Regions from separate parts of the Streptomyces sp. NPDC021012 genome, predicted to be linked through region 1. Evidence: riboswitches for the same ligand, from Rfam matches in the RefSeq annotation. Region 1 holds a riboswitch; the other holds the start of a gene.

Evidence for each region. Region 1 has a riboswitch for cobalamin ahead of ACH4TP_RS28350 (cobalamin biosynthesis protein). Riboswitches for the same ligand answer to the same signal wherever they lie in the genome.
Region 2: another riboswitch for cobalamin. It lies ahead of cobN (cobaltochelatase subunit CobN); the one in region 1 lies ahead of ACH4TP_RS28350 (cobalamin biosynthesis protein).

The regions. Positions count from the first base shown of each region.
Region 1 is NZ_JBIRQU010000009.1:278,168-285,152, forward strand. It holds gene ACH4TP_RS28330 (cobyrinate a,c-diamide synthase) at 1-315, opposite strand, end outside; gene cobO (cob(I)yrinic acid a,c-diamide adenosyltransferase) at 309-917, opposite strand; gene ACH4TP_RS28340 (putative cobaltochelatase) at 917-2,971, opposite strand; gene ACH4TP_RS28345 (cobyric acid synthase) at 3,021-4,529, opposite strand; gene ACH4TP_RS28350 (cobalamin biosynthesis protein) at 4,526-5,512, opposite strand; cobalamin riboswitch at 5,546-5,688, opposite strand; gene ACH4TP_RS28355 (hypothetical protein) at 5,801-6,022, opposite strand; gene ACH4TP_RS28360 (anion permease) at 6,039-6,985, opposite strand, start outside.
Region 2 is NZ_JBIRQU010000005.1:194,343-201,327, forward strand. It holds gene abc-f (ribosomal protection-like ABC-F family protein) at 1-1,539, shown strand, start outside; gene cobN (cobaltochelatase subunit CobN) at 1,536-5,129, opposite strand; cobalamin riboswitch at 5,208-5,341, opposite strand; gene ACH4TP_RS18390 (cobalamin biosynthesis protein CobG) at 5,636-6,877, shown strand; gene ACH4TP_RS18395 (precorrin-8X methylmutase) at 6,874-6,985, shown strand, end outside.

The sequences.
Region 1 (6,985 bases):
CGTGGACGCCAGCTCGCCCTGGTCGGCGGCCCCGTCGTACAGGCCCATGACGCCCTCGACCACGGCCAGGTCGCAGCCGCGCGCCCCGTGCAGGAAGAGCGGCGCGATCAGCCCCGTACCGCACATGTACGCGTCGAGGTTGCGGCCCGGGCGGCCGGTCGCGAGCGCGTGGTAGCCGGGGTCGATGTAGTCGGGGCCGACCTTGTGCGGGGAGACGGCCAGGCCACGGCCGGCGAACGCGGCCATCAGGCCGGTCGCGACCGTGGTCTTGCCCGCGCCGGAGGACGGCGCGGCGATGACGAGACGTGCTACCACTCGATGCCCCGCTGGCCCTTCTGACCGGCGTCCATCGGGTGCTTGACCTTGGACATGTCGGTGACGAGGTCGGCGAAGTCGCAGAGCTCCTGCGGCGCGTTGCGGCCGGTGATGACGACGTGCTGCTGCCCGGGGCGGTCGCGCAGCACCTCGACGACCTCCTTGACGTCGATCCAGCCCCAGTGCAGGAGGTAGGCGAACTCGTCGAGGACGTAGAACTTGTACGTCTCCGCGGCGAGGTCCCGCTTGACCTGCTCCCAGCCCTGCCGCGCCTTCTCCTCGTGCGAGAGCTCGCCCTCGGCGACCTCGCGCTGGATCCAGGACCAGCCCTCGCCCATCTTGTTCCAGGTGACCGTGCCGCCCTTGCCGGTCTCGCCGAGCGCCTTGAGGGCGTTCTCCTCGCCGACCTTCCACTTGGCGGACTTGACGAACTGGAACACCCCGATCGGCCAGCCCTGGTTCCAGGCGCGCAGCGCCATGCCGAACGCGGCGGTCGACTTCCCCTTGCCGACGCCGGTGTGCACCATCACCAGCGCCCGGTTGCGGCGCTGACGGGTGGTGAGACCGTCGTCGGGGACGACGGTCGGCTGTCCCTGAGGCATTAAGCGGCCCTCCTGGTGGCGTTGTCTGCTTGTACGTCTCTGACGAGGCCGGCGATCGACTCGGCGCGCAGCTCGTCCAAGGTGACGGCGGTGCCGCCGAGTTCGCGCGCCAGGTTCCCCGCGAGACCGAGCCGCACCGGCCCGGTCTCGCAGTCCACGACCACGCTCGCCGTGCCGTCGGCGGCGTGCAGCCGCGCGGCGCGGGCGGCGAGCGCCACCGGATCGCCGGCGGCCCGGCCGCCGGTCGCCCGCCCGTCGGTCACGACGACGAGCAGCGGGCGGCGCGAGGGGTCCCGCAGCCGTTCGACCCGCAGCACGTCATGGGCCTTGAGCAGCCCGGCGGACAGCGGCGTACGGCCTCCGGTCGGGAGCTTCTCCAGGCGGGCGGCGGCCGCGTCCACGGACGAGGTCGGCGGCAGCGCGACCTCGGCGTCCCGGCCCCGGAAGGTGACGAGACCGACCTTGTCGCGCCGCTGGTAGGCGTCGAGGAGCAGCGAGAGCACCGCGCCCTTGACGGCGCTCATCCGCTGCCGGGCGGCCATCGACCCGGAGGCGTCCACGGCGAAGAGCACGAGGTTCCCCTCGCGGCCCTCCCGGGTCGCCTGCCGCAGGTCGTCCCCGCGGACCACCAGACCGGGCCCGGACCGGCCGCGGGCCCGCTGGTGCGGGGCGGCCGCCTGAACGGTCGCGGCCAGGTGCAGCTTGGTCAGCGCGCCCCGGGGCCGGGTGGATCCCGTGGTGCGGCCGTGCTCGGTGCGGGCCCGGGAGCGGCGCCCGGCCGCGCCCTCGCCGAGACCGGGCACGCTCAGCACCTTCGTACGGAAGGGCTCACCGGCCTTGACGGCGGCGCGCTCACCGGCACCGGCACCGGAGCCCTGCGGGGCCTCCTGCGGGGCGGGCGCGCCCTCCGGGGCCTCGGCGGGCTCGGCGGACTCGGGCGCGGGACCGTCGGGGCCCTCGCCCTGCGGCGGAACGCCCCCGCCGCCACCACCCGGGCCGCCGTCACCCGGCCCGTCCGGCTCGGGATCCTTGTCCGGCTCGTCGCCCTTGAACTGCTCCAGGGTCTCGTCGAGCTTGTCCTCGTCGAGGCCGGGCGCGTCGAAGGGCGAGCGCCGCCGGCGGTGGGGGAGAGCCAGGAGCGCGGCCTGCCGCACGTCCTCCGAGGTCACCTCGGTCCGCCCGGCCCAGGCGGCGAGCGCGGTCGCGGTGCGGGCCATCACGATGTCGGCCCGCATGCCGTCCACCTCGAACGCGGCGCAGGTGGCGGCGATCTGGAGCAGCACGGCGTCGCCGAGGGTCACCTGCGGCAGCAACGCCCGGGCGGCGACGATCCGTTCGCGCAGGGCGGCCTCCTCGCCGGCCCAGCGGGCGGCGAAGGCGGCCGGGTCGTCCTCGAAGGCGAGCCGCCGCCGGACGACCTCGACGCGCTGCTCGGGGTCGCGGGAGGCGGCGACCTCGACGGTCAGCCCGAAGCGGTCCAGCAACTGCGGCCGCAGCTCGCCCTCCTCGGGGTTCATGGTCCCGACGAGCAGGAAGCGGGCGGCGTGCCGTACGGAGACGCCTTCGCGCTCGACGTGGGAGGCGCCCATGGCGGCGGCGTCGAGGAGGTGGTCGATGAGGTGGTCGCTCAGCAGGTTGACCTCGTCGACGTACAGGATCCCCCGGTGCGCGGCGGCGAGCAGCCCCGGCTCGAAGGCCTTCACGCCCTCGGCGAGCGCCTTCTCGATGTCGAGCGCGCCGACGAGCCGGTCCTCGGAGGCGCCGACGGGCAGCTCGACCATCCGCGCGGGACGGGCGGTCCCGGGCGCGTCGCCGTGGGGCCCGTCGGGGCAGCCGGGGTCGGGCGAGGCCGGGTCGCAGCTGAACCGGCAGCCCGCGACGACGGCCACGGAAGGCAGCAGCTCGGCGAGCGCGCGGACGGCGGTGGACTTGGCGGTCCCCTTCTCGCCCCGCACGAGCACCCCGCCCACGGCCGGGCTGACGGCGTTGAGCAGCAGCGCGAGCCGCAGATCGTCCATGCCGACGACGGCGGTGAACGGATACCGGGTGCTCATCGAGTGGTCACTCCTTCGGTACGTACGGATTCCTGGACCGCGCGGCCGCTCACGGCGCCCCCGGCGGCACGAACGGCAGCCCCTCCGGCGCGCCCCGCTCGATCAGCCGCAGCAGCGCGTCCGTGTCCGCGTGTTCCTCGATCAGGTCGCCGAGGCGGTCGAGCTGCTCCTCGCGCAGCGCGCCGAACGAGGTGTCCGGCGCCGGTACGAACCGGCGCCCGGCCGCCGCCGCGACCTCCCGGAGGAAGGCCCGCCGGAAGCCGTCGCTCTCCAGCGAGCCGTGCCAGTGGGTGCCCCAGACGGAGCCGACCCGGCAGCCGTCGAGGAAGGGCTCGCCACCGTCCACGGAGGCGACGCCGTGGTGGATCTCGTACCCCTCGACCCGCTTGCCGAGCGCCTCGCCGACCGGCCGGGCGAGGGTCTTCTCTACCCCGAACCGCACCCGTACGGGCAGCAGCCCGAGCCCGTCGACGACTCCGGCCTTCGACTCGACCTCGTCCTCGATGCGCTCGCCCAGGGCCTGGAAGCCGCCGCAGATGCCGAGCACCGGCCGGCCCTCGGCCGCGCGCCGGACGAGGGCGTCGGCGAGGCCGCGCTCCCGCAGCCAGGCGAGGGCCTTGACCGTGCCCCGGGTGCCCGGCACGACGACGAGGTCGGCGTCGACGAGCTCCTCGGGCCGGTCGACGAAGCGGACGACGACGCCCGGTTCGGCGGCCAGCGCGTCCACGTCGGTGAAGTTCGACATCAGCGGTACGGCGCAGACGGCGACCCGCAGCACGTCCTCGCCGACCGGCGGCGCGACGACCGACTCGCGGACGGTGCCCCGCAGGGAGACCCGCAGGCCGTCCTCCTCGTCGATGCCGAGCCCGTGCGCGTACGGCAGGACGCCGAAGGTCCGGCGTCCGGTGAGCCCGTGCAGCATGTCGAGGCCGGGCTCCAGGAGCGTCACGTCGCCCCGGAACTTGTTCACGAGGTAGCCCGCGACGAGCGCCTGGTCCTCGGGCGCGAGCAGCGCCGTCGTCCCGAAGAACTGGGCGAAGACCCCGCCCCGGTCGATGTCCCCGACCACGACGACGGGCAGCTTCGCGGCGCGCGCGATGCCCATGTTCACGATGTCCGTGCGCCGCAGGTTGATCTCGGCCGGACTCCCCGCCCCCTCGCAGATCACGGCGTCATACGTGCCCCGGAGCTCCTCCAGGCACGCCATCACCGGCTCGAAGAGGGCCTGCTGCCTGCCTCCGTGGTAGCCGCGGGCGCTCATCTCGCCCACCGGCTTGCCCATGAGGACGACCTGGCTGGAGCGGTCGCTGCCGGGCTTGAGCAGCACCGGGTTCATCAGGGCGGTGGGCTCGACCCGGGCGGCCTGCGCCTGCATGGCCTGCGCGCGGCCGATCTCGGCGCCCTCCCGGGTGACGAAGGAGTTCAGGGACATGTTCTGTCCCTTGAACGGAGCGACCTTGATGCCCTGCCGGACCAGCCAGCGGCAGATGCCGGCCGTGACGACGCTCTTGCCCGCGTCGGACGTGGTCCCGGCGACGAGCAGCCCCCCACCCCTCATGCGTTCCTCCGCTTCAGCGCGCTCGCGATCATGCGGCCGCCCACGCAGGCGGCCAGGGTCAGTCCGGTGATCCGGCGGGAGAGCCGGACCGCGCGGTCGATGTCGGCGACCTCGACGGGTCGCCCCTCCCCGTTGAGGACGGGCCGGTGCTCGACCCGCCCGGCGTACGAGAGGGTCCCCCCGAGCCGTACGCCGAGGGCGCCCGCGAAGGAGGCCTCGACGGGGCCCGCGTTGGGGCTCGGGTGCTTCGAGGCGTCCGCCCGCCAGGCCCGTACGGCTCCGCGCGGGTTCCCGCCGGCGACGGTCGCGAGGGCGGCGGTCAGCCGGGCGCCGGGCCAGCCGGCCACATCGTCGAGGCGGGCCGAGGCCCAGCCGTACCGCAGGTGGCGGGGGGACCTGTGGCCGACCATCGCGTCGAGGGTGTTCACCGCGCGGAAGCCGAGCAGGCCCGGCACGCCCGCGACCGCTCCCCAGAAGAGGGCGCCGACGACCGCGTCGGAGGTGTTCTCGGCGACGGACTCGACGACCGCGCGGGCCATCGCGGGACCGTCGAGGGACTGCGGGTCGCGCCCGCACAGGTGCGGCAGCCGCTCCCGGGCGACCTCCAGGTCCCCGGCGGCGAGGGCGCCGCCGATCGCGCGGGCCTCGCGCCCCAGGGTCGTACCGCCGACGACGGCCCAGACCGAGGCGGCGGTGAGGGCGACGGAGGCCGCGCGGCTGCCCCGTACCGCCCGGGCGGCGAGGGCGCCGGCCGCGACGGTGGCGCCGGCGCAGACGGCGGTGTGCAGGGCGCCCCAGCCGCGGTGGTCGTGCCACAGGGCCTTCTCGACCCGGGCCGCGGCCCGGCCGAAGGCGGCGACGGGATGGCCGCGTCGGGGGTCGCCGACGAGCAGGTCGACGGCGAGACCGGCGGCCGCGCCGTACGCGAATCCGTCCGGGGAAAGGCGGCTGGCTCTGGAGGGGGTGGGGCTGCGGCCGGGCATGGCGCTGTGTCCTCACTCAGGGTCCGCGCCCTGGATCGACGTGACCGGCGGCGAGAGTTCCTGACTCCCGGACCCTTCGGATCCGGTCACAGTGGCGGGACCGCGCCGGAATCGCACCGGACTTCCTCTACAGCAGCCGTAATGGCCCCGGCAGTCCACCACGGCCCGAGAACAGCCGTCAACTCACCCTTGACCTGCATCGCGTCACTGTGCGAAGCACCACAAACACGACGGCGGGGCGGCCCGCACCCGAAGGTGCGGACCGCCCCGCCGGTCACGCCCGGAGCGTCAGGCGACGATCAGGTAGATGCCCCACGCCACGGCCGCCAGGCACAGGGCGAAGCAGGCGTAGGCGCCGGTGCGGGCCAGGGCGGCGGAGCCTCCCTGGGCGGCGGCCCGCTCCTGCTTGGAGAGGCCGACGACACCGAGGGTGAAGAGGCCCACGAGGGCGACGGTCGCCACGAGGCTGACTCCGAAGACGGAGCCGAGGGCTGCCCAGTCGATCTTCATGCTTGGTTCCAGTTCCTTAGACCGCGGCCGGGGCCGGGGGAGCGGCCGGGTCCGTGGGGACCGGCGCGGGGATGGTGGTCTTCAGGTCCTCGTCCGCGACGGCGGCGACGGAGCCGGCCGGCGGCGGGGTGACGGCCGCGATCGCGGTGGTCACGACGCCCTCGGGCTCGGCGTCGGCCTCGACCTCGTTGACGTTGGTGTGGTCGACCGGCTGGCGGCGGGAGACGAGCCAGATGCCGACGCAGGAGGCGGCGAGGAAGGCCGCGACGACGTAGACGCCCCAGTCGCCCTGGCGGGCGACGTACTCGGCGCCCGCGCCGACCAGACCGGCGGCCGGCAGGGTCAGGCCCCAGGCGACGAACATGCGGGTGGCGGTCGACCAGCGGACGACACCGCCCTTGCGGCCCAGACCCGCGCCCATGACGGCGCCGGAGACGGAGTGCGTGGTGGAGAGGGAGAAGCCCAGGTGGGAGGAGGCCAGGATGACCGTGGCGGCGCTGGTCTGGGCGGCGAAGCCCTGCTGCGGCTGGAGGTCGGTGAGGCCCTTGCCCATGGTGCGGATGATGCGCCAGCCGCCGAGGGCCGTGCCCAGCGCGATCGCCGTACCGGCGGAGACGATGACCCAGACGGGCGGGTTGGCACCCGAGGGGAGGGAGCCGCCGGCGACCAGGGCGAGGGTGATGATGCCCATCGTCTTCTGGGCGTCGTTGGTGCCGTGGGCGAGGGAGACGAGACCGGCGGAGGCGATCTGTCCGACCCGGTAGCCCTTGGCCGTGTCCTTCTCGGAGGTCTTGGCGCCGATCTTGTACGTCAGCTTCGTGCCCAGCATCGCGGCGATTCCGGCGACGATCGGCGCGGCGACGGCCGGGATGAGGACCTTGGAGACGACGACATCGCCGTTGACACCGCTGACGCCGATCGAGGCGACGGTCGCGCCGATGAGGCCGCCCATCAGGGCGTGCG
Region 2 (6,985 bases), on a different contig from region 1:
CGGAACCGGACCGTGCTCGACCGGGTCTCCCTCACCGTCCGCCCCGGCGAACGCCTCGGCGTCGTCGGCGACAACGGCTCCGGGAAGTCCACCCTCCTCCGGCTCCTCGCCGGCCTGGAGACCCCCGACAACGGCAGCGTGACCGTCGACTCCCCCGGCGGCCTCGGCCACCTCGCCCAGACCCTCGACCTCCCCGCGGATGCGACCGTCGGCGACGCCGTCGACCACGCGCTCGCGGAGATACGGGAGCTTGAGCGGGCGATCCGTACGGCCGAGACCGGGCTCGCCGCCACCGGCGACCTCGCCGGATACGCCGGGCTGCTCGCCGCCTACGAGGCCCGGGGCGGCGCCGGGGCCGACCGGCGCGTCGAGACCACCCTGCGGCGGCTCGGCGAACCCGGCCCGCTCGACCGCGCCCGGCCCCTCGGGACGCTCTCCGGCGGGCAGCGCGCCCGGCTCGCCCTCGCCGCCGTCCTCGCCGCCGAACCCGAACTGCTGCTGCTCGACGAGCCGACCAACGACCTCGACGACGAGGCCGTCGCCTGGCTGGAGGAGCGGCTGCGCGCCCACCGGGGCACGGTCGTGGCCGTCTCCCACGACCGGGTCTTCCTCGACCGCGTCGCCACCGCCGTCCTGGAGGTCGACGAGGACCGCCACACCGTGCGGCGGTACGGCGACGGCTACGGCGGCTACCTCGCCGGCCGCGCCGCCGAACGGGCCCGCAGACAACGGGAGCACGAGGAGTGGAAGGCCGAGCTCGCCCGCCACCGGGCGCTCGCCGACACGAACGTCGACCGGTTCTCCGCGATCCCCCGCAAGGCCCCGGCCGCGTTCAGCGGGGCGGGCGCCTTCCGGGCCCGGTCACGGGCGCACGGCGCGATGAGCCGCATCCGCTCCGCCCGCGAGAGACTCGCCCGGCTCACCGCCCACCCCGTCCCCGCACCGCCGGAACCGCTCCGGTTCCACGCGGACCTCACGGGAACGGGCGCGCCCGTCGACCTCACCGGGATACGCGTCGACGGCCGGCTCCACCTCGACGCGCTCCACCTCGACCCGGGCGAGCGCCTGCTGCTCACCGGCCCGAACGGCGCGGGAAAGACCACCCTCCTCCGGGTCCTGGCGGGCGAACTCGCCCCGGACGCGGGCACGGTGACCGTGCCCGCCCGGGTCGGGCTGCTCCGCCAGGACACGGCCCCACCCCTCGACCCCCGTACGGTGGGCGAGGCCTTCGGAGAGGGCCGCGAGGACGAACTGCTCGCCCTCGGGCTCTTCGCCGCCCGGGATCTGGCGACCCCGGTCCGGCTGCTTTCGGCGGGCCAGCGCCGCAAGCTGGAACTGGCCCGGCTCGTGACCTCCCCCGCCGATCTGCTCCTCCTCGACGAGCCGACCAACCACCTGGCCCCGGGCCTGGTGGAGGAGATCGAGGCCGCGCTCGCCCCCTACGCGGGCACGCTGGTGATCGTCAGCCACGACCGGCGGCTGAGGGAGGGGTACCGGGGCCGCGTCCTCGAACTGGCCCCGGCGCCCGTCAGGGCTTAGTCCTCGCCCTCCAGGTCGCCCTCCGTCTCCAGGAACACCTGCCGCAGGGCGGCCAGGGTCTCCGGGTCCGGCTTCTCCCACATGCCGCGCGACTCGGCTTCGAGGAGGCGCTCGGCGATGCCGTGCAGGGCCCAGGGGTTGGCCTCCTTGAGGAAGGCCTGGTTCGTCTCGTCGAGGACGTACTCCTGGGTGAGCTTGTCGTACATCCAGTCGGCGACGACACCCGTCGTCGCGTCGTACCCGAAGAGGTAGTCGACGGTCGCCGCCAGCTCGAACGCGCCCTTGTAGCCGTGGCGGCGCATCGCCTCGATCCAGCGCGGGTTGACCACGCGCGCGCGGAAGACGCGGGAGGTCTCCTCGACGAGGGTGCGGGTGCGGACGGTCTCCGGGCGGGTCGAGTCGCCGATGTACGCCTCGGGGGCCGTGCCCGTCAGCGCGCGGACGGTCGCGACCATGCCGCCGTGGTACTGGAAGTAGTCGTCGGAGTCGGCGATGTCGTGCTCGCGGGTGTCCGTGTTCTTCGCGGCGACGGCGATCCGCTTGTACGCGGTCTCCATCTCCTCCCGGGCCGGGCGGCCTTCGAGGCCACGGCCGTAGGCATAGCCGCCCCAGACCGTGTAGACCTCCGCGAGGTCGGCGTCCGTCCGCCAGTCCCGCGAGTCGATCAGCTGGAGGATGCCCGCGCCGTACGTGCCCGGACGCGAGCCGAAGATGCGGGTGGTGGCGCGCCGCTCGTCGCCGTGCTCGGCGAGGTCGGCCTGCGCGTGCGCCCGTACGTAGTTGTCCTCCGCCGGTTCGTCCAGGGAGGCGACCAGCCGCACCGCGTCGTCGAGGAGCCCGATGACGTGCGGGAAGGCGTCCCGGAAGAAACCCGAGATGCGCAGCGTCACGTCGATGCGCGGACGGCCCAGCTCGGCGAGCGGGATCGGCTCCAGGCCGTTCACGCGGCGCGAGGCCTCGTCCCACAGCGGGCGGACGCCGAGCAGGGCGAGCGCCTCGGCGACGTCGTCGCCGGCGGTGCGCATCGCGCTGGTGCCCCAGAGGGAGAGTCCGACGGAGGTCGGCCACTCGCCGTTGTCGGTGCGGTAGCGCTCCAGGAGCGAGTCGGCCAGCGCCTGGCCGGTCTCCCAGGCGAGCCGGGACGGCACGGCCTTCGGGTCGACCGAGTAGAAGTTCCGGCCGGTCGGCAGGACGTTGACCAGGCCACGGAGCGGGGAGCCGGACGGACCGGCCGGGACGAAGCCGCCGTTGAGCGCGTGCACGGCGTGGGCGAGCTCGTCGGTGGTGGCGGCGAGACGCGGCACGACCTGCTCGCAGGCGAAGCGGAGGACCGCCTGGACCTCGGGACCGTACGACGTGGGGATCGCCGCCACGTCCCAGCCCGCCGCCTCCATCGCCTCGACCAGCTCGCGGGCCTTCGCCTCCGCCTCGTCGGCGGTGGTGCGGGTCGCGGCCGACTCGTCCAGGCCCAGGGCCTCGCGCAGACCCGGGAGCGCCTGCGTACCGCCCCAGATCTGGCGGGCGCGCAGGATCGAGAGGACCAGGTTGACCCGGGCCTCACCCTCGGGCGCGCCACCGAGGACGTGCAGACCGTCCCTGATCTGGGCGTCCTTGACCTCGCACAGCCAGCCGTCGACGTGCAGCAGGAAGTCGTCGAAGCCGTCGTCCTCCGGGCGCTCCTCCAGACCGAGGTCGTGGTCGAGCTTGGCGGCCTGGATCAGGGTCCAGATCTGGGCGCGGATGGCCGGGAGCTTCGCCGGGTCCATCGAGCTGATCTGGGCGTACTCGTCGAGCAGCTGCTCCAGGCGCGCGATGTCGCCGTACGAGTCGGCGCGGGCCATCGGCGGCACCAGGTGGTCGACGAGCGTGGCGTGGACGCGCCGCTTCGCCTGGGTGCCCTCGCCCGGGTCGTTGACGAGGAACGGGTAGATCAGCGGGATGTCGCCGAGGGCCGCGTCGGGGCCGCAGGCGGCGGACAGGCCGGCGTTCTTGCCGGGCAGCCACTCCAGGTTGCCGTGCTTGCCCAGGTGGACCATGGCGTCGGCGCCGAAGCCGCCGTCCTCGGCGCGGGCGGCGATCCAGCGGTAGGCGGCCAGGTAGTGGTGGGACGGCGGGAGATCGGGGTCGTGGTAGATCGCGATCGGGTTCTCGCCGAAGCCGCGCGGCGGCTGGATGAGGACGAGGAGGTTCCCGCGCCGCAGGGCGGCGAGGACGATGTCGCCCTCCGGGTTGCGGGAGCGGTCGAGGAACATCTCGCCGGGCGCCGGGCCCCAGTGCTCCTCCACCTGCTCGCGGAGCTCGGCGGGCAGCGTCGCGTACCAGCGCTTGTAGTCGGCGGCCGGGATGCGGACCGGGTTCTTCGCGAGCTGCTCCTCGGTCAGCCAGTCCTGGTCGTGGCCACCGGCCTCGATGAGGGCGTAGATCAGCTCGTCGCCGTCGCCGGAGACGATGCCGGGGAGCTCGGCCTCGGGACCGAAGTCGTACCCCTCCGCGATCAGGCGCCGCAGCAGGGCGACGGCGGAGGCGGGGGTGTCGAGGCCGACCGCGTTGCCGATGCGGGAGTGCTTCGTCGGGTACGCGGAGAGGACGAGCGCGAGCTTCTTCTCGGCGTTCGGGATGTGGCGGAGCCGGGCGTGCCGGACGGCGATGCCGGCGACGCGGGCCGCGCGCTCGGCGTCGGCGACGTACGCGGGCAGGCCGTCCTCGTCGATCTCCTTGAAGGAGAACGGGACGGTGATGAGGCGGCCGTCGAACTCGGGCACGGCGACCTGGCTGGCGGCGTCCAGCGGGGACAGCCCCTCGTCGTTCTCCTCCCACGCCGACCGCGAACCCGTCAGGCACAGGGCCTGGAGGATCGGCACGTCGAGCGCGGCGAGCGCGCCCGCGTCCCAGGCCTCCTCGTCGCCTCCGGCCTGCGCCTCGGCGGGCTTGGTGCCACCGGCCGCGAGGACGGTGGTGACGATCGCGTCGGCCCCGCGCAGTACGGAGACGAGCTCCGCCTCGGGGGCGCGCAGGGACGCCACGTACAGCGGGAGGGCGCGGGCCCCGGCGTCCTCGATCGCGCCGCACAGGGCGTCGACGAAGGCGGTGTTCCCGCTCATGTGGTGGGCGCGGTAGTAGAGCACGGCCACGGTCGGGCCGGTCACGTCGGCCTTCGGCGTCCGCTCAAGGGGCCCCCAGGTGGGGGCGGCGGCCGGGGCCTCGAAGCCGTGGCCGGTGAGCAGGACGGTGTCGGAGAGGAAGCGGGCCAGCTGCTCCAGGTTCGCCGGGCCGCCGTGCGCCAGATAGGCGTGCGCCTCGGTGGCGACGCCGACGGGGACCGTGGAGGCCTCCATCAGCTGGGCGTCGGGAGCCTGTTCGCCGCTGAGCACGACGACCGGCTTCCCGGCGGCGCGGATCGCGTCCAGGCCCTCCTGCCAGGAGCGGACGCCGCCCAGGAGCCGTACGACGACCAGGTCGACGCCGTCGAGCAGGTCCGGGAGGTCGGCGAGCGGGAGCCGGGAGGGGTTGGCGAAGCGGTACTCCACCGGCCCTCCGGCCGCACGGGCGCTGAGCAGGTCGGTGTCGGAGTGCGACAGCAGCAGGAGCATGGCGAGCTCAGGCCTTCCTCGGGGTTGTCCGCGCCCCGGGTGGTCGTGTGGGATGGGGCCTCCCCTCGCTCGAGCGAAGCCGAGAGCTTGGGGAAGGGAGTTCCTGACTCACCCGTGCCATGGCTGGTACGGGCTCACAGTGGCGGGACCGCGCCGGATTCTCACCGGGCTTCCTCCCCGGGGTCCTGGGACCCCATGCCGCTCTGCATCCTAGATCGTGCCGTGGGCGGGCCCCAGGGAGCGTCGGGGTCGGCCGGATCACACCGGGGATCACACCGGGGCGCACGGCGACGACGCGGGCGGAGCGCCGGCGGCCCGGGAGCGCCGGAGGCGGCAAGCGCCGGCAGCCCGAACCACCGAGCGTCGGCAGGCATCGACGAACCCGGGGCGCCGAAGGGAGCAAGCCCCGGCAGGCCCGGAGCGCCAAGGACCGGCAAGCCCCAGCAGGCCCGGAGGGCCGGAAGTCGGCCGGATCACACCCGGTGGTCAGCCGGTTCCCCGTGGGTATGCTCGCCGCCATGCCGCCCACCCCACCCCCGACGCCCGAACCGGGCGAAGCTCGCGTACGGGACCGTGGCGACGCCTGCCCCGGGGCGCTGCGCCTGCATCCCGCCGACGACGGACGTCTGGCCCGACTGCGCCTGCCCGCAGGGCGCTTGACGGTACGTCAGACCGAGGTGCTGGCCCGTGCGGCCGAGGGTCTGGGCGACGGGCGGATCAGCATCACCTCGCGCGGCAACGCCGAGCTGCGCGGGCTCGGCGAGGGCTGCGGGGCCGAGCTCGCCGCGCTCCTCTCCGAGGCCGGTCTGCTGCCCTCCCCCACCCACGAGCGCGTCCGCAACATCGTGGCCTCGCCCGGCGCGGGGCTCGACGGACTCGGCTGCGCGGACGTGCAGTTGTGGGCGCGCGAGCTGGACGCCGCGCTGTGCGCGGAGCCCCGGGCGGCATCCCTTTCGGGACGGTTCCTGTTCGTCCTGGACGACGGGCGCGGGGACGTCGCCGGGCTCGGCGGCGATGTGAGCTTGGTCGCAGGACCGGACGGGTCCGCCCTCCTGCGCCTCGGCTCGCGGGCGTTCCGGGTGGCCGAGCCCGTCCGCGCCGCCCTCACCGCCGCCCTCGCGTTCCTCGACGCCGCCGAGGCCGCCGGGAACGGGGCCTGGCGGCCCCGCGAACTGCCCGAGGAGCACGTGCCCGACTGGGCCGGGGCCCTCGCGCGGGCCGGGATCACGGCGGAGCCCGTACCCGTACCGCCGCTTCCCGCGTCCCCGCCGCCCGCGCCCGGCCCGCTCGGCGAGCGCGCCCTGCACGTCCTCGCCCCGCTCGGCCGGCTGACCGCCGCCCAGCTGCGGGCCCTGGCCGACGGGGCCGAGGAGCTGCGGCTCACGCCCTGGCGCGGGGTGGTCGTCGTGGGAGCCGCCGACCGGCTGCCCGACCTGCCCGACCTGGCGGCGCACGGCCTGATCACCCGGCCCGAGCTGCCCTCGGTCGGGGTCAGCGCCTGCACCGGACGCCCCGGCTGCGCCAAGTCCCTCGCCGACGTACGGACGGACGCCGGGCTCGTCCGCCGAGGGGGCCTGCCCGTCCACTACTCCGGGTGCGAGCGCCGCTGCGGCCACCCGCACGGCACCTGGGTGGACGTCCTCGCGACCGGCGACGACACCTACCTGGTGGACGGCGTCCCCACTCCCCGTACCTCCCTGCCCGAAGCAGTGACCACGGCCCGCAGCCTGCCGACCCACACGAGATGAGCGAGAGCACCAGGATGTTCGACTACGAGAAGGACGGGACGGAGATCTACCGCCGGTCCTTTGCCACGATCCGCGCCGAGGCGGACCTCGCGGGCCTGCCCGCCGACG